DNA from 2 places in the Allobosea sp. GW822-FHT05A11 genome. Region 2 is predicted to be linked to the other one. Evidence: predicted binding sites of a transcription regulator. Region 2 holds the regulator's gene; the other holds the start of a gene.
The links. Region 2 encodes LexA, which represses DNA repair genes until DNA is damaged. Its sites were predicted from a motif close to TGTTCNNNNTGTGTTCNG; they were not measured.
Positions count from the first base shown of each region.

Region 1: the regulator LexA is predicted to act here: its motif matches at 4,236-4,253, upstream of AC1RLU_RS12495 (DNA recombination protein RmuC).

Region 1 is NZ_JBXAMI010000003.1:613,079-621,230, forward strand. It holds gene dapE (succinyl-diaminopimelate desuccinylase) at 1-1,058, shown strand, start outside; gene AC1RLU_RS12475 (hypothetical protein) at 1,127-1,711, shown strand; gene truA (tRNA pseudouridine(38-40) synthase TruA) at 1,724-2,476, opposite strand; gene fmt (methionyl-tRNA formyltransferase) at 2,530-3,459, opposite strand; gene def (peptide deformylase) at 3,632-4,171, opposite strand; gene AC1RLU_RS12495 (DNA recombination protein RmuC) at 4,286-5,470, shown strand; gene AC1RLU_RS12500 (methyl-accepting chemotaxis protein) at 5,790-7,772, shown strand; gene AC1RLU_RS12505 (OsmC family protein) at 7,816-8,152, opposite strand, start outside.
Region 2 is NZ_JBXAMI010000002.1:110,504-118,655, forward strand. It holds gene AC1RLU_RS05955 (anthranilate synthase component II) at 1-336, shown strand, start outside; gene trpD (anthranilate phosphoribosyltransferase) at 352-1,365, shown strand; gene trpC (indole-3-glycerol phosphate synthase TrpC) at 1,373-2,179, shown strand; gene moaC (cyclic pyranopterin monophosphate synthase MoaC) at 2,176-2,658, shown strand; gene AC1RLU_RS05975 (molybdopterin molybdotransferase MoeA) at 2,658-3,869, shown strand; gene lexA (transcriptional repressor LexA) at 3,950-4,657, shown strand; gene AC1RLU_RS05985 (ComEC/Rec2 family competence protein) at 4,651-6,039, opposite strand; gene AC1RLU_RS05990 (protein NO VEIN domain-containing protein) at 6,277-8,152, shown strand, end outside.

The DNA of each region.
Region 1 (8,152 bases), on a different contig from region 2:
ATGATGTGCATCGCCCGGCCTTCAGCGAGCCCGGCACGCCTGATGTCGAGAATCTCTATGCCCGCATCGGCAGCACCGCTCCGGTCTTCGTGATCGCCGGCCATACCGATGTCGTTCCTGTCGGCGACGAGGCTGCCTGGACGCGCGAGCCCTTCGGCGGCGCGATCGAGAATGGAACGCTCTACGGGCGCGGCGCCTGCGACATGAAGGGTGGGCTCGCCGCCATGGTCGCAGCCGCGATCCGCTACGGCCGTGACAATCCCGATGCGCCCGGCTCGATCGCCTTCCTGGTCACCGGCGACGAGGAAGGCCCCTCGGTCAACGGCACGGTCAAGCTGCTCGCCTGGGCGCATGAGCGCGGCGAGCGCTTCGACCATTGCATCCTCGGCGAGCCGACCAATCCGGCGACGATGAGCGACATGATCAAGATCGGCAGGCGCGGGTCGCTGACCGGCAAGCTCACCGTCCAGGGCACGCAGGGTCACGTCGGCTATCCCCATCTCGCCGACAACCCGATCCGCGGCATGGTGCGCCTGCTCGCCGCTCTCGACGCTACACCGCTCGACGGCGGCACGCAGCATTTCGACCCGAGCAATCTCGAAGTGACGACGCTCGATGTCGGCAACCCCGCGACCAACGTCATCCCGGCGCAGGCGAAGGCGGCCTTCAACATCCGCTTCAACGACACATGGACGCCGGAGACGCTCGCCGCCGAACTGGAACGGCGCCTGCACGAGGCGGCCGGCAACCAGGTGCGCTACACACTCGAGGTCCAGCCGACCAATGCGGTCGCCTTCCTGACCGAACCCGGCCCCTTCGTCGCGATCGTCGCCGACGCGATCGAGGCCGAGACCGGCAAGCGCCCGGCGCTCTCGACCACGGGCGGCACCTCGGACGCGCGCTTCATCAAGAATTACTGCCCCGTCGTCGAATACGGCGTCGTCGGCAAGACGATGCACCAGATCGACGAATTCGTCGCCGTCGCCGACCTCGTGGCGCTCGAACGGATCACGCATCGTTTGATTACCAGCTATTTTGCCGCGCACCGTCAGGCTTGACGCGACGGAACCACGGTCCATTATCGCGGTTAGACGAAAGTCTAAGATCGCAGATGATGGAGACCGTGATGAGGCTGGCAGCCGATGACGTCGCGCGTTCGCTGCGCGGCTCCTGGCACCTCATGACGCGGGGCGCCGAAGCTCTCCCCGAGCTCGACCTGACGCGGGACGGGTTCTGGCGCTCCTTCCTCGCCTTCGCGCTGATGCTGCCGGCGACGGTCGCCATCCTCGCGGCGGTGCGCCTGGTCGCCGGGCTGCCGAACAGCGCCGGATTGTTCGCCGCGCCGACGCTCGCCCTGTCGGTGATCGCGGCGATGGCGCTCACCATCCTTGCCGTCCCGGCCCTGCTGATCGTGCTGCGCCCGGAGCTCGCGCAAAGCCCGCGCTTCACCAGCTTCGTGATCGCCTGGAACTGGGCCGGCATCGTCTCGGCCAGCCTGATGGCGGTCCCGGCAGCGATCTTCGCGATCGGCTGGGCGCCGCCGAAGCTCGCGATCGTGCAGTCGCTCTTCTTCGCCGCGATCGTGCTGAGGCTGCGCTATTGCGTGGCGCGGGCGGTTTTCGGCCCGGAGGTTCGCGGCGTCGCCCTGCCGCTGGTCGCCGCCAGCCTGGTGCTCGACTACGGCGTCACGCGGCTGTTCGGCCTGTTCTGAGGCGCCGCGGCTTCAAGCCGACGGATCGACATAGTCGACCCCGGCGAGATAGAGCCCGCAGGAAGGCGCCAGCGCCGCGCATTGCGAGCGGTCGCGGGCGGCCAGGACCTTGCCGACCTTGTTCTCCGGCCAGCGGCCCATCCCGACCATCTTCAGGCAGCCGACGATCGAGCGGACCTGATGATGCAGGAAGGAGCGGGCATGGACATAGACGACGATCTCGGAGCCCTCGCGGCGGACATCGCAACGATCCAGCGTGCGGATCGGACTGTTGGCCTGGCATTCGGCAGCCCGGAAGGTGGTGAAGTCGTGCTGTCCGAGCAGCGCCTTGGCCGCGCGGTCCATCGCCTCGTGATCGAGCTTGACCGGCACATGCCAGACGCGGTCGCGATCGAGCGCCGGCTGGGCCCGGCGGTCGAGGATGCGGTAGACGTAATAGCGGCGCCGCGCCGAGATGCGGGCGTCGAAATCACCGGGGACCGGTTCGGCGCTGAGCACAGCGACAGGAATCCGCTTCAGCCGGGCGTTGGTCGCGTCGCGCACGACATCGGTGCGCCATTCCTTGTCGATATCGACATGGGCGACCTGATGGGTGGCGTGGACGCCGGCATCGGTCCGGCCGGCGCAATGCAAGCGGACGGGATGACCGCAGAACGCTTCCACCGCCTCCTCGACGCTCTGCTGCACGGACGGGCCGTTGAGCTGGCGCTGCCAGCCCGAGAACGGCGTGCCGTCGTACTCGATGACGAGCTTGTAGCGCGGCATCAGAGCTGGCTACCGAAAAGTGCGAAGCGGTTTTCGGACAATGGCCTGCTCATTCAAAGCTTGTCGCCGGCTCCGAGCCGGGCGCCGCGCAGGAACTCGGCCCCGCTCATCGGCGCCTTGCCGGCGCGCTGGACCTGAAGCAGCTTCACCGCCCCGACGGCGCAGGCGACACTGCCCTCGTCGTCGAGCAGCGTGCCGGGCTCGGCCGCGCCGCCGGCCCGGGCCGTGCGCAGGATCTTCAGGCGCTCCGGCCCCTTGCCGAGATCGATCTCGGCGAAGGCGCCCGGGAAGGGCGAGAGGCCGCGCACGAGGTCGTGGACCTGCTGCGCCGGCAGGGTCCAGCTCAGCTTCGCCTCGGCATTCGCGATCTTGCTCGCATAGGTCACACCCTCTTCCGGCTGCGGCGTGAACTGCAGGCCGCCGCGCCCGAGCGCAGCGAGCGCGCGCACCATCAGATCGGCGCCGAGGGGGCTGAGCCGGTCATGCAATTCGCCGGCGGTCATGTCCGGGCCGATGGCGAGGCTCTCGACCATGGCGACGGGGCCGGTATCGAGCCCTGCTTCCATCTTCATCACACAGACGCCGCTCTCGGCATCGCCCGCCATGATCGCACGCTGGATCGGGGCGGCGCCGCGCCAGCGCGGCAGCAGCGAGGCATGGAGATTAAGGCAGCCGAGCTCGGGCAGATCGAGGATCGCCTGGGGCAGGATCATGCCATAGGCGACGACGACGGCGACATCGGCCTGATGCGAGGCGATGATCTCGGCCTGCTCCGGCGTCTTCAGCGTCTTGGGCGTGAAGACCGGGATGCCGAAACGCTCGGCGGCACGGTGCACCGGCGAAGGCTTCGTTTCGAGGCCGCGGCCAGCCTGCGCCGGGGGGCGGGTGTAGCAGGAGACGACCTCATGCCCCTGGCCTACGATCTCGGTCAGCACCGGCACGGCAAAATCCGGCGTGCCCATGAAGATGACGCGCAAGCTCATACGCTCGACCTTACCTTGGCCCGGCTCGACACCGGGAAGAATAGAACAGCCCTCATCCTGAGGAGCAGCCAGGGGCTGCGTCCCAAGGGATGATCCAGTCGTCTCCTGAAGCACCCTCCGAGACGCCGCGTACCGCGGCTCCTCAGGACGAGGGCTCGGATACGACCGCTCGCTACGCAGCCCGTTCGCGCTTGGCTGCCTTGGCGAATTTCTTGGTGACGCGCTCGCGCTTCAGCCGCGAGATGTGGTCGATGAAGAGCACGCCATCGAGATGGTCGATTTCGTGCTGCAGGCAGGTCGAGAGCAAGCCATCGGCCGCGATCTCATGGGTCTTGCCGTCGAGATCCATGTAGCGGACCTTGACCTCGGCCGGACGCTCGACCTCCTCGTAATATTCCGGGATCGAGAGGCAACCTTCCTCGTAGGCGCTGAATTCGTCCGAGGACCAGATGACCTCCGGGTTGATGAAGACCTGCGGCTTCTTCGGCTCGGGCTCCTCGCCCTCCTTCGTCTCGGGCTTCGACAGGTCGATCGTCACCACGCGCAGCGGCACGCCGATCTGGATCGCCGCGAGCCCGATGCCGGGCGCGTCGTACATCGTCTCGAACATGTCCGCGACCAGCGTCCTGATCTCGGGCGTAACGGCCTCGACCGGCTTCGAGACGAGGCGAAGCTGGGCGTCGGGCAGGATGACGAGCGGGCGAACGGACATGGGATTCCAAGGAGAAAGAGCTGTTGAGCCCGGGACATAAGCATTTGTGGAGGAGCGGTCAAACTGTTCCGCTTTCGTTCGCAATTCCCTGTCGAATCGGCTAGGCTCCCGCGCATGAACGAGATCGCCTTCACCCTGCTGGAACGCCCGGTGACATGGGCCGAGGCCGCGCTGGGCTTCGGGGCCCTGAGCCTCGCCCTGCTGCTGATGGCGGTGATCGCCGGCTGGCGTGGCGGCCGGAGCCGCGCGATCGAGGCAGCGATGGCGACTGAGCGCGCCCGCGAAATGGACGACAAGGTCGCCGAGATGAACCGCCAGCAGGCCGAGCTCGCCGGCCGGATGCAGTCGATGGCCGAAATCCTGTCGACCCGGCAGGGCGATCTCGCCCGCCTCGTCGCCGACCGGATGGACGGCCTGAGCCACAAGGTCGGCCAAGGTCTCGAGCAGAATGTCCGCCAGACCACCGAAAGCCTCAGCAAGCTGCAGGAGCGGCTGGCGGTGATCGACAGCGCCCAGAAGAACCTGACCGACCTCACCTCCGAGGTCGTGACGCTCCGCGACGTGCTCGCCAACAAGCAGGCGCGCGGCGCCTATGGCCAGGGCCGGATGGAAGCGATCATCCGCGACGGGCTGCCAGCCGCCTTCTTCGCCTTCCAGCCACAGCTTTCCAACGGCAAGCGGCCGGACTGCCTCGTCACCCTGCCCGGCGACGGGCGCGGCCTCGTCATCGACGCCAAGTTCCCGCTGGAGAGCTTCACGCTGCTGCGCGAGGCGCGCGGCGACGACGCGAAGAAGACGGCCGGCCAGCGCGTGCGCAGCGATGTCGGCGTGCATGTGAAGGATATCGCCGAGCGCTATTTCCTGCCCGGCGAGACGCAGGATATCGCCCTGCTCTTCGTCCCCTCGGAATCGATCTATGCCGATCTGCACGAGCATTTCGACGATGTCGTGCAGCGGGCGCACCGGGCGCGCATCATGATCGTCTCGCCCTCGCTCCTGGCGCTGGCGATCCAGCTGATGCAGTCGCTGGTTCGCGATGCGCGGATGCGGGAAGAGGCGCAGGTGATCCAGACCGAAGTCGGCAAGCTGCTCGACGACGTGCGCCGGCTCGGCGAGCGCGTCGACAAGCTCGACAATCATTTCCGGCAGGCACAGGACGATGTCGGCCAGATCAAGACCTCGGCCGGCAAGGTGACGAGCCGCGCCGAGAGGATCGGCGCGCTCGAATTCGACGACGAGAAGAGCGAGCCGAAGCTGCCCTTCGCCAAGGGGCTGGAGCTGAAACGCGCTGCCGAGTAGGCACCGGCGCCTTCACGCCTGCCGTCACCGCAAACGCTTCCTGCGCTTTTCATTTCTGCACTTGCGATGCGGAAGCTGCGCTGCTCGGCCGGCCATAGCGAAAGTACGCGTTCATGCCCGGGCGGCCCGCCCGTTGCGGCATTAGAACAGTTTTAAGCATTATCTGGAAGAAATTCAGGCGCTATCAGCACTCAATACGATCGAATGCCGGCCTGGACTAGGCATCTCGACCACGCCTGCAGCCTAAACCTATGCGTTGCCGGCGGCGTGCACTCCATAGCTGCCATACCGCGTCGTTTTTCCCGAGAGATGGCCCTTCATGCTGAAACTGCCTTTTCTGCGACTTCCGATCGCGACACGTCTGGCGATATTGGCCGTATTGATCGTCGGCGTTGCCGTGGCAGCCTCGGTCGCGGTGTCCCTTCGCGCGGCCGAGAAGGCGATGCGGGAACGGGCCCAGTCGAGCCTGATGGTCAACATCAACCTTCTGCGGGATATCCTTCTTGCCAAGGGCGAGCCCAGATTCGAGGGTGGCAAACTCATTTTCGGCGGTGAAAGCGTAAACGGCAACTTCGCCGCGGTCGACAAGGTGAAGGAGCTTTCCGGCGGTACCGCCACGGTCTTCATGGGCGATACCCGGGTGACGACCAACGTCATGAAGCCGGACGGCACGCGGGCCGTCGGCACCAAGCTGGCACAGGGCCCGGCCCATGATGCCGTCTTCAAGGAGAAACGCACCTATTCCGGCGCAGCCGACATTCTCGGCGTGCCCTATTTCACGATCTACGAGCCGATCATCCAGAAATCGGACGGCAACGTGATCGGCATTCTCTATGTCGGCATCAAGCAGGAGGAATTCCTGGCCGTCATCGGCGAGATGATCCGCGCCAACATCATTGCCGGCCTGGCGATCGCGGCCGTCGCGGCGGGCCTGCTGTTCTGGCTCGTACGTCGCATGATGAAGCCGCTCGCGACCTTGAGCGCGGCTCTGAAGCGGCTCGCTCAAGGTGATCTGGACACGCCCGTTCCCGCTTTCGGCGGCGACCGCGAGTTCGGCGCCATGGCCAACGCCGTCGAGGTGCTGCACCATGCATCCATCGAGAAGATCCGGCTGGAACAGGATGCTGCCGCGCAGGCCGAATTGATGGGTGAAACCCGCCGCCAGACAGAGGCACAGCGACAAGCGGCGGCGCGCGAGCAGATGGAGCAGGCTCAGGAGCTGGAACGGGTCGTCGAAGCGCTCGCCAAGGGGCTTGCCGCCCTTTCGGAGGGCGATCTGCGCCACCGCATCGAAGCGGACATGCCCGCCGCCTATGCCAAGCTGCGCGACGACTTCAACGAGACGGTGGATCGCCTCTCGGACACGGTGGCGACGATCCAGACGACCTCGGCCGATGTCGGCCTCGCCGCCCGCGAGATCAATATGGGCGCCGACGATCTGTCGAAGCGCACCGAGGAGCAGGCCTCCTCGCTGGAGGAGACCGCCGCCACGACCGAGGAGCTCGCAGCCTCGGTCAAGGCCTCGGCCCAGGCCTCGAAGGATGCCGCCCGGATCGCCGACGAGGCGATGCAGGCGGCCGAGAGCGGCGGCACTATTGCCGGCCAGGCGGTCGATGCCATGGCCAGGATCGAGAGCGCCTCGCAGAAGATCTCCGACATCATCCGGGTGATCGACGACATCGCCTTCCAGACCAACCTGCTGGCGCTCAACGCCGCGGTCGAGGCGGCCCGCGCCGGCGATGCCGGCAAGGGCTTCGCCGTCGTCGCCTCGGAGGTGCGCACCCTGGCGCAGCGCTCGAGCGAGGCGGCCAAGGACATCTCCGGGCTGATCTCCTCGTCCAATGTCGAGGTCGGCGAGGGCGTCAAGCTGGTGCGTCAGGCCGGCGACCAGCTCAGCCGCATCCTCGCCGCCTCGCAGAAGGTGGCGGCGACGATCGCCGACATCTCGGCGGCGTCGGGCGAGCAGGCCAACGGCATCGACGAGATGAGCCAGGCGGTCGCCCATCTCGACGAGATGACCCAGCAGAACGCGGCCTTGTCCGAGCAGAGCGCAGCCTCGGCCAACGCGCTCTCCGGCCGGATCGAGCAGCTCAACGGACTGGTCGCGACCTTCAAGATCGATCAGGGCCAGACCTCGGCATCGCGCGCGCCTATCCCTGCCCGCCCGGCAGCGTCGGAGCCGGACCGGTTGCGCCAGCTCGCCGAAGCGGCCTTCCAGCAATCGCGACGCCCCGCCCCTGCCAAGACCGTGGAGCGCGCGGCCAATGCCCGCAACGGCAGCACAGGCTGGGAGGAGTTCTAGCTCCTCCCGACCCATCCTGCTTCCGCGCGCTTCCCGGTTCGCGTCAGGAAGCGTTGCGTTCCAGGGTAGCCGACAGCTCGGGCTTCACGTTCAGCGTCTGGAAGACCACGCAATAGCGCTCAGTGAGCTTGAGCAGCGTGTCGAGCTTCTCCTGCGGCGCATCGGTCTCGACGTCGAAGGAGAGGCGGATCGCCTTGAAGCCGACGGCCGCGTCCCTGGCGACACCGAGCGTGCCGCGGAAATCGAGATCGCCCTCGGCGCGGACCACGCCCTTCCTGAGATCGATCTCGAGCGCCGTCGCGACCGCCTTCAGCGTCACGCCGGCGCAGGCGACCAGCGCCTCCAGCAGCATGTCGCCGGAGCAGAGCTCGGCGCCGGAG
Region 2 (8,152 bases):
GTGCGTGTGCCCCTGCCGATGCATGGCAAGGTCTCGCCGATCCGCCACCGGGCGCGCGGGCTGTTTCGCGGCATCAACGGACCGCTGCAGGCGACGCGCTATCACTCGCTCGTGGTCGAGCGAGCCTCCTGCCCCGATGTCTTCGAGATCGAGGCGGAGAGCGATGACGGCCTGATCATGGCGCTCTCGCACCGGGAGCTGCCGGTCCACGGCGTCCAGTTCCATCCGGAGAGCATCGCTTCCGAGCATGGCGCGACGATCCTGCGGAATTTCCTCGACCTCGCGGAGCGGTGGCAGAGCGAACGCGAAGCCTCCGCCCTGACCCCTTCAGCCTGATTCCGCAGAGTTCCCATGGACGATTTCAAACCCTTCATCGCCAAGGTGGCGACCGGCGCGACGCTCTCGCGCGAGGAAGCGCGCGACGCCTTCGACACCATCCTCTCGGGCGGGGTCACCAACGCGCAATCGGCCGCCTTCCTGATGGCGCTGCGCGTGCGCGGCGAGACGATCGACGAGATCGCCGGTGCCGCCAGCGCGATGCGCGGCAAGATGCTCACCGTCAAGGCCCCGCCGGAGGCGATCGACATCGTCGGCACCGGCGGCGATTCCTCCGGCTCCTACAATGTCTCGACGCTGGCCTCGATCATCACCGCGGCCTGCGGCGTGCCGGTCGCCAAGCACGGCAACCGCGCCGCCTCCTCGCGCTCCGGGGCCGCCGACGTGCTGACCGCGCTCGGCGTCAAGGTCGGGCTTGATCCGGCTGCGACCGAGCATTGTATCCGCGAGGCCGGCGTCGGCTTCATGTTCGCGCCGACGCATCATGCCTCGATGCGCCATGTCGCGCCGGTGCGCACCGAGCTCGGCACGCGCACGATCTTCAACCTGCTCGGCCCGCTTTCCAACCCGGCCGGCGCCAAGCGCCAGCTCATCGGTGCCTTCTCCGAGACCTGGCTGGAGCCGATGGTCAAGGTGCTCGCCTCCTTCGGCTCGACCCGCGTCTGGGCCGTGCACGGCTCGGATGGGCTCGACGAGATCACCACGACAGGCCCGACCCGTGTCGTCTCGCTGGAGAACGGGAAGATCGAAAGCTTCTCCATCAGCCCCACCGATGTCGGCCTTGAACCTGCAAAGCCCGAAGTCCTGCGCGGCGGCACGCCGGAGGAGAACGCGGCGGCGCTCAACGCCGTGCTCGCCGGCGAAAAGACCGGCTTCCGCGACATCGCCGCCTTCAATGCGGCTGCGGCGCTGCTCGTCGCCGGCAAGGCCCGGGATTTGAAGGACGGCTTCGCCCAGGCGACGGCCGCGCTCGATTCCGGCAAGGCCAAGGCGACGCTCGCCGCGCTCGTCAAAGCCTCGAACGCGTGAGGCCGGCATGACCGACATCCTCGCGACGATCGAAGCCTATAAACGCCAGGAGATCGCGGCAGCCAAGGCCGCGGTGCCGCAAGCCGAGATCGAGCGCCGGGCACGTGCGGCCGGCAAGCCGCGCGGCTTTGCTGACGCGCTCGCAAACAAGCTCGCTCAGGGCACGCCGGCTCTGATCGCCGAGATCAAGAAGGCGAGCCCCTCCAAGGGCTTGATCCGCGCCGATTTCGACCCGCCTTCGCTCGCCCGCGCCTATGCGGCCGGCGGCGCGGCCTGCCTCTCCGTCCTGACCGATGCGCCCTCCTTCCAGGGGCGGCCGGAGTTCCTGACGCAGGCGCGCGAGGCCGCAGGCCTGCCCGCCTTGCGCAAGGATTTCCTCTACGAGCCTTATCAGGTCTACGAGGCCCGCTCCTGGGGCGCCGACTGCATCCTGATCATCATGGCCGGTGTCGACGACGCCACCGCCAGGGCGCTGAACGAGACCGCGCGCGAACTCGGCATGGATGTCCTCGTCGAGGTCCATGACGATGCCGAGCTCGACCGGGCGCTCAAGCTCGAAAGCCGCCTGCTCGGCATCAATAACCGCGACCTGCGCAGCTTCAATGTCGATCTTGCGGTCACCGAGCGACTGGCGCCGCGCGTGCCGGTTGATCGGATCGTCATCAGCGAAAGCGGCATCTTCACGCATGAGGACATCGCCCGGCTCAATCCGATCGGCGTCAACAGCTTCCTCGTCGGCGAGAGCCTGATGCGGCAGGCCGACGTCACCGCCGCGACGCAGGCGCTGCTGACCGGCAAGGCCGTCGCGGCGTGAGCCGGCTCAGCCATCTCGACGCGCAAGGCCAGGCGCATATGGTCGATGTCGGCGGCAAGGCCGAGACGACCCGCATGGCGACCGCCGAGGGCCAGGTGGTGATGGCGCCGGAGACGATCGCGATCGTGCGCGACGGCAACGCCAAGAAGGGCGACGTGCTCGGCACCGCGCGCCTCGCCGGCATCATGGCGGCGAAGCGTACGCATGAATTGATCCCGCTCTGCCACCCGCTGCTGCTCAGCAAGATCGCCGTCGATCTCGCGATCGACGAGGCCCTGCCGGGCGTGCGGGTGCGCGCGGAGGTGAAGATGAAGGGCCAGACCGGCGTCGAGATGGAGGCACTCACTGCCGTCTCCGTCGCCTGTCTCACCGTCTACGACATGGTCAAGGCCGTCGACCGGGCGATGCGGATCGAGAACATCCGCCTGCTGCACAAATCCGGCGGCCAGTCCGGCGATTACGAGGCGAAAGCTAGCTGATGGCGCTCACCCCGGTCCCCGTCGCGCGCAAGGCGCTGCTCGACAGCATTCCGGGGCCGACCGGGGCGGAAACCCTACCGCTGGCGCAATGCGCCTGGCGGGTGCTCGCCGGCGAGGTCAAGGCGCTCAGGACGCAACCGCCCTTCGCCAATTCGGCCATGGATGGCTATGCCGTGCGCGGCGACGAGATGGCGGAAGGCGTTTCGCTCACTGTCATCGGCGAATCCGCTGCCGGCCGGGCCTTCGATGGATCGGTCGGGCCGGGACAGGCCGTCCGCATCTTTACCGGCGCGCCGATGCCTGAAGGTGCCGACACCGTCCTGATGCAGGAGGATGCCGACGGCGTCGGCGGCCCGGTGATTCAGGTCCGCGTGCCGCCGGCGAAGGGCAAGTTCCTGCGCGCCGCGGGGCTCGATTTCCACGAAGGCAACGTGCTGCTGCAAGCCGGGCGCGTGCTCGACAGTGCCGCGCTCGGCCTTGCCGCTGCGATGGGGCATCCGACTTTGCCTGTCCGGCGGAAGCCTCGGGTGGCGATTCTCGCCACCGGAGACGAACTGGTGGCGCCGGGCGAGCCGGTCGGCCGCGACCAGATCGTCGCCTCGAACTCGTTCTCGCTCGCCGCTTTGGTCGAGAAGGCTGGTGGCACTGTCATCGATCTCGGCATCGCCCGCGACGACCATGCCGATCTCGCCAGCAAGATCGCGCAAGCCCGCGAGGCCGATGCCGATGTGCTGATCACGCTGGGCGGTGCCTCCGTCGGCGCGCATGACCTCGTGCAGGAGGCATTGACGCGCGCCGGCATGGCCCTCGGCTTCTGGAAGATCGCAATGCGGCCGGGCAAACCGATGATGACCGGGCGCCTCGGCCGGATGGTCGTGGTTGGGTTGCCCGGCAATCCGGTCTCCTCAATCGTCTGCGGCCATCTCTTCGTGCTGCCCTTGATCGAGGCGCTGCTCGGCATAGCGGATGCCGATCGCGACCGCAGCATCCCCGCCATTCTCGGCCGCGACATGCCCGGTAACGACGAGCGCGAGGATTACCTGCGCTCGGAGCTCACGCTGACGCCGGAAGGCTGGGTGGCGACGCCCTTCGACCGGCAGGATTCCTCGATGCTGGGAACATTGGCGCGGGCGCAGGCCCTGACGATTCGGCCCGCCCATGCCGCTCCCGCGAAGAAAGGCGAGGCCTGCCGCATCCTGCCCTTGCGGTAGCGGCTTGCGGAACACAAGCAGAACGCGTATGGTGTTCGTGCTTTGTTTCGAATCTGCGCATTGAGGGGCTGGCGGCGACCATGCTGACACGCAAGCAACACGAACTCCTGCGCTTCATCCAGGAACGCTTGCGCGAGAGTGGCGTGCCGCCCTCCTTCGACGAGATGAAGGATGCGCTCGACCTGCGCTCGAAATCCGGCATTCACCGCCTGATCATGGCCCTGGAGGAGCGCGGCTTCATCCGCCGCCTGCCGAACCGGGCGCGCGCGCTCGAAGTCATCAAGATGCCGGACGGGCTCGGCGCGCCTCAGGCGCGGCCCCGCTTCAGCCCGGCCATCGTCCAGGGCGGCCTGGGCTCACAGCCCAGCATGGCCAAGCCGCGCCCTGCCGAGGACGACAGCCGGCATTCCATCGCCATCCCGGTGATGGGCCGCATCGCGGCGGGTACGCCGATCTCGGCGATCCAGAGCCGCAGCCACACCGTCTCGCTGCCGCCGGACATGCTCGGCTCCGGCGAGCATTACGCGCTGGAAGTGCGCGGTGATTCGATGGTCGAGGCCGGCATTCTCGATGGAGACACCGTCGTCATCCGCAGGCAGGACACGGCCAATACCGGCGACATCGTCGTGGCACTGATCGATGACGAGGAAGCGACGCTGAAGCGCCTGCGCAAGCGCGGCTCCTCGATCGCGCTCGAAGCGGCGAACCCGGCCTACGAGACCCGCGTGCTCGGCCCCGACCGGGTCAAGATCCAGGGCCGGCTGGTCAATCTGATGCGGCGCTACTGAAGGCGTTCGGTGTCGGCCTCGGCTTCGTTATCGGCGGCCGGTGCGGGCTGTGCGGTGACCGACTGATTGGTGGGACGCGTGCCTGGCTCCGTCAGGCGCCGCTCGCGCCGGCGGCTCCAGGGCCGCTCACTGTCGGACTGCTCCGCGATATGGCTGCTCCATCCCGACGCCGTCCGGTAGAGCGAGGTCGCGCCGTCGCGCGATAGCATCATGCGCTCGACCAGCCTGGCCTTGCAGGTGCCGCCCCAGGGGACGGCGGTGACGACGAGGTCGGCGCGCTGGCAATCCTCGATGATGGCGAGTCGCTCGCGCGTATAGGAGATTGTGCGCTTGTCGGCGGTCTGCGCAACGCATGCCAGCCGGTCGCAGGCGATGCCGGCGCGCAAGCTGGGATCGTTGGGCGAGCGGCTGTCGCCATCGGCGGCGAGCCATTGCTGCAGGACGAAGCGGCTGGGCTTGCCCGCGATGGCGAGGCGGCCATCGGGACCGCGCACCGCCAGCCCGGAGCCGTCGCGCTCGATCAGGATCTCCGGCCGCTCCGGCTTTCCGGCGAACGCGACGCCGAGGATCAGCGGCAGGGCCGCAAGCCAACGCCAGGCCGTGGTCCAGAGCGTCAGCCAAAGAAGCGTTAGCGCGAAGCCAGCCAGCACGCCTGAGCCGAAAGCCGCCACCGTCACGGTGGAATGGTCGATGGCCGCGACCCAATGCGCCACCTTGAGGACGACGTCGGAGGCGAGCCCCATCAAGGCCCAGGCCGGCCAGTCCAGCCCGAACGGATAGGCGAGCACGCCGAACACCGCCGCCGGCATGACGAAGAGCGAGACGAAGGGCAGCGCCATGGCGTTGCCGAGCAGGCCGAAGGGATTGAAGGTCTGGAAGTGATAGGCTCCGAAGGGGGCTGTCGCGGCCGTCGCCAGCATGGTGGTGACGAGGATGCCGAGCGCCGCCGTCCAAACGGCTCCGAGCGGCCAGGGCAACACGCGCGGCGGCTCGGTGCGGCTTCGCCCTTCCCAGCGTTCCGCGAAGGCGATCAGCGCCGCGACCGCACCGAAGGACATCTGGAAGCTCGGCCCGAGCAAGGCCTCCGGCTCGCGCAGCAGCACGATCATCGCTGCGAGCGCGAGATTGCGCATGCTGAGCGCGGCGCGGTCGACAAGGATCGCGCCGAGCATGACCAGCGTCATGATGAGCGAGCGCTCGGTCGCGACATCGCTCCCGGAAAAGATGCAATAGGCGGTCGCGCCGAGCATCGCCGCTGCCGCCGCGATCTTCTTGACCTGCCAATGCAGCGCCACCGTCTGCGACAGGACCAGCAGCGCCCGGACCAGCCAGAAGATCGTGCCGGCGGCGAGCACCATATGCAGGCCCGAGATCGAGACAATATGTTATCTGATTATTTTACTTCGATCCCGTGCAATGCTTGCCTCTCAGGATCCAACTCAAGCCAAACTATTCACTGTCGATTCCGTGCGCACCCCGGCTTCTTCATATCGCCAATCCGGGATCGACCAGACGCGGATCCTATCCAGCAAATCAGAATCATTGACCGTGACGTGCAACCTGGGCACGTGTGGCGCTAGGCTTCGATCTAGGAGGAACGGCCGATTTCATCCGCAGCATTGACCGATGCCGCCTTCGAAGAAAGGCCTTCCACGCACCCTTCCCTAACCCCGCGTGAGCACATCGCGCGAGTCGCGGATCGCAAGATCAAAGGGTTTCTGGGGACGATCGATGAAACCGGCGAATATTACGATTCGGTCCACAAGCAGAATCAGAGCCTGTCGCAGCACATCATAGCGGACTACCACGGCCGGTTCCTGATCGAGCTGATCCAAAACGCCAACGATGCGCACGCCAAATGGCGGCGCGATGGCGAGATAGCCTTGCTTCTGGCCAGCGACGAGGGCGATTGCGGTACTCTCTACGTAGCAAACCGGGGCCAGCCTTTCGGGCGCAAGAACGTCGATGCCCTTTGCGAAATGGGTCTGTCCAGCAAGCCCCCAGGCGAAGCCGTCGGTAATAAGGGTCTGGGATTTCGTAGCGTGCGTCACGTGACCGACACGCCCGAAATCTTCTCACGTATGGTGGAGGATGGTCCAGGGACCGGCTTCGACGGCTATCGCTTCACCTTCGCCCGCGGTCCCGAACTCGATCCGCTGCTGCCGGATGATAGGAGGAGAGAGCTGGCGCGCGATGATCTGCCGGCGTTCTACATTCCCCGATGGATCGAGGAGGTCCCGGCAGCCGTTCTTGAGTTCGCGGAGCGCGGGTTTTCCACCGTCATCCGACTGCCGCTTCGAAATGCCCCGGCATTGGAGGTGGTGCGGACGGAAATGGTCGGTCTCGCGAAGGCCGACGCCCCGATGCTCCTGTTCCTGCGGCGGATCAGCAGGCTCGAGGTTCGCATCGAGGGGCAGAAGCTCCCCGAGCAAGCCATGTCGCTGGTTTTCGAAAGAAGCGAGGCGACGGTGGCCGACGGTTCCGGCCCCATGCTCGTGGATCTCGGTGTGAGCGGACGATTCTGGGTCGCCCACACCGACATCAACGAGTCCGAGATGCAGGCGGCGGTAACCCACGGCCTCGAATCGGGAGCGCTTCCGCAGAGTTGGCGCGGCTGGAAAGGCGCCGGTGAGGTCGCACTCGCCGTACCTCTGGGCGACGAACGCCCCGGCTTCAATCCCCGTCTGTACACGTTCCTGCCCATGGGGCGTGGCGCGACCTCGCCATTCCGGGGACATTTGCACGGCAGCTTCTTTCCAAGTTCGAACCGCGTGAGCCTCGACCCCACCGTTAGGGTGAACGCGTTGGTCTTGGAACATGCCGTCGAGCTGGCTTCGGAGACGGCCCGGTGGCTAGAGCTTCGCAGCGCGATGGAAAGGGACGTCACGGTTCCGATCGTCGCGGCGGTCCGGGCAGCCGTGGACCTCTTGCTCTGGAAGACGCCAACGAGCCTCCTCGAGCGCGATGCGGAAGTCGATGCCGACGAAGGGGAAGAAGACGATGCGATCGACCTCGGCAAGGCCATGGCCGCCGAGATTGTGCGACGCTGGTCGGCGACCTCGTTGGCCGACGCTGCGTTCGTGCCGTGCTTGGGCGATTGGACCGGAGATCGTCTGGCTCGTCCCGAATTGGGGCCGGTCGCCTGGACCACTCCGACAAGGGCGAGGCGGCCGACCACGATCGGCAAGACGTTCTCCCTGGACGTTCTCGCGCGCCACGGAGCCGCCGCCGGCGTCGCGCCGGTCTGGGCAGGGCTCGGGCAGAGGCGCTCGGAACTCCTTGCAGATTTCCTTCGGCAACACGCCGGAGGACACTTCAAGGATCGGATGACCAACACCGAGCGCGCGCAGATCGCGGAGGGTCTCGCGAGGGACTTGGCAAAGGCTAAGAAGGCCGACTGGGTAAAGTGGACGGCCTTCTATCAAGAGCTTTCGGAATTCGTGGGCACCGATGCGGCCGCGCTCGCCGGCCGCGAAATCCTGATCTGCCAGGACG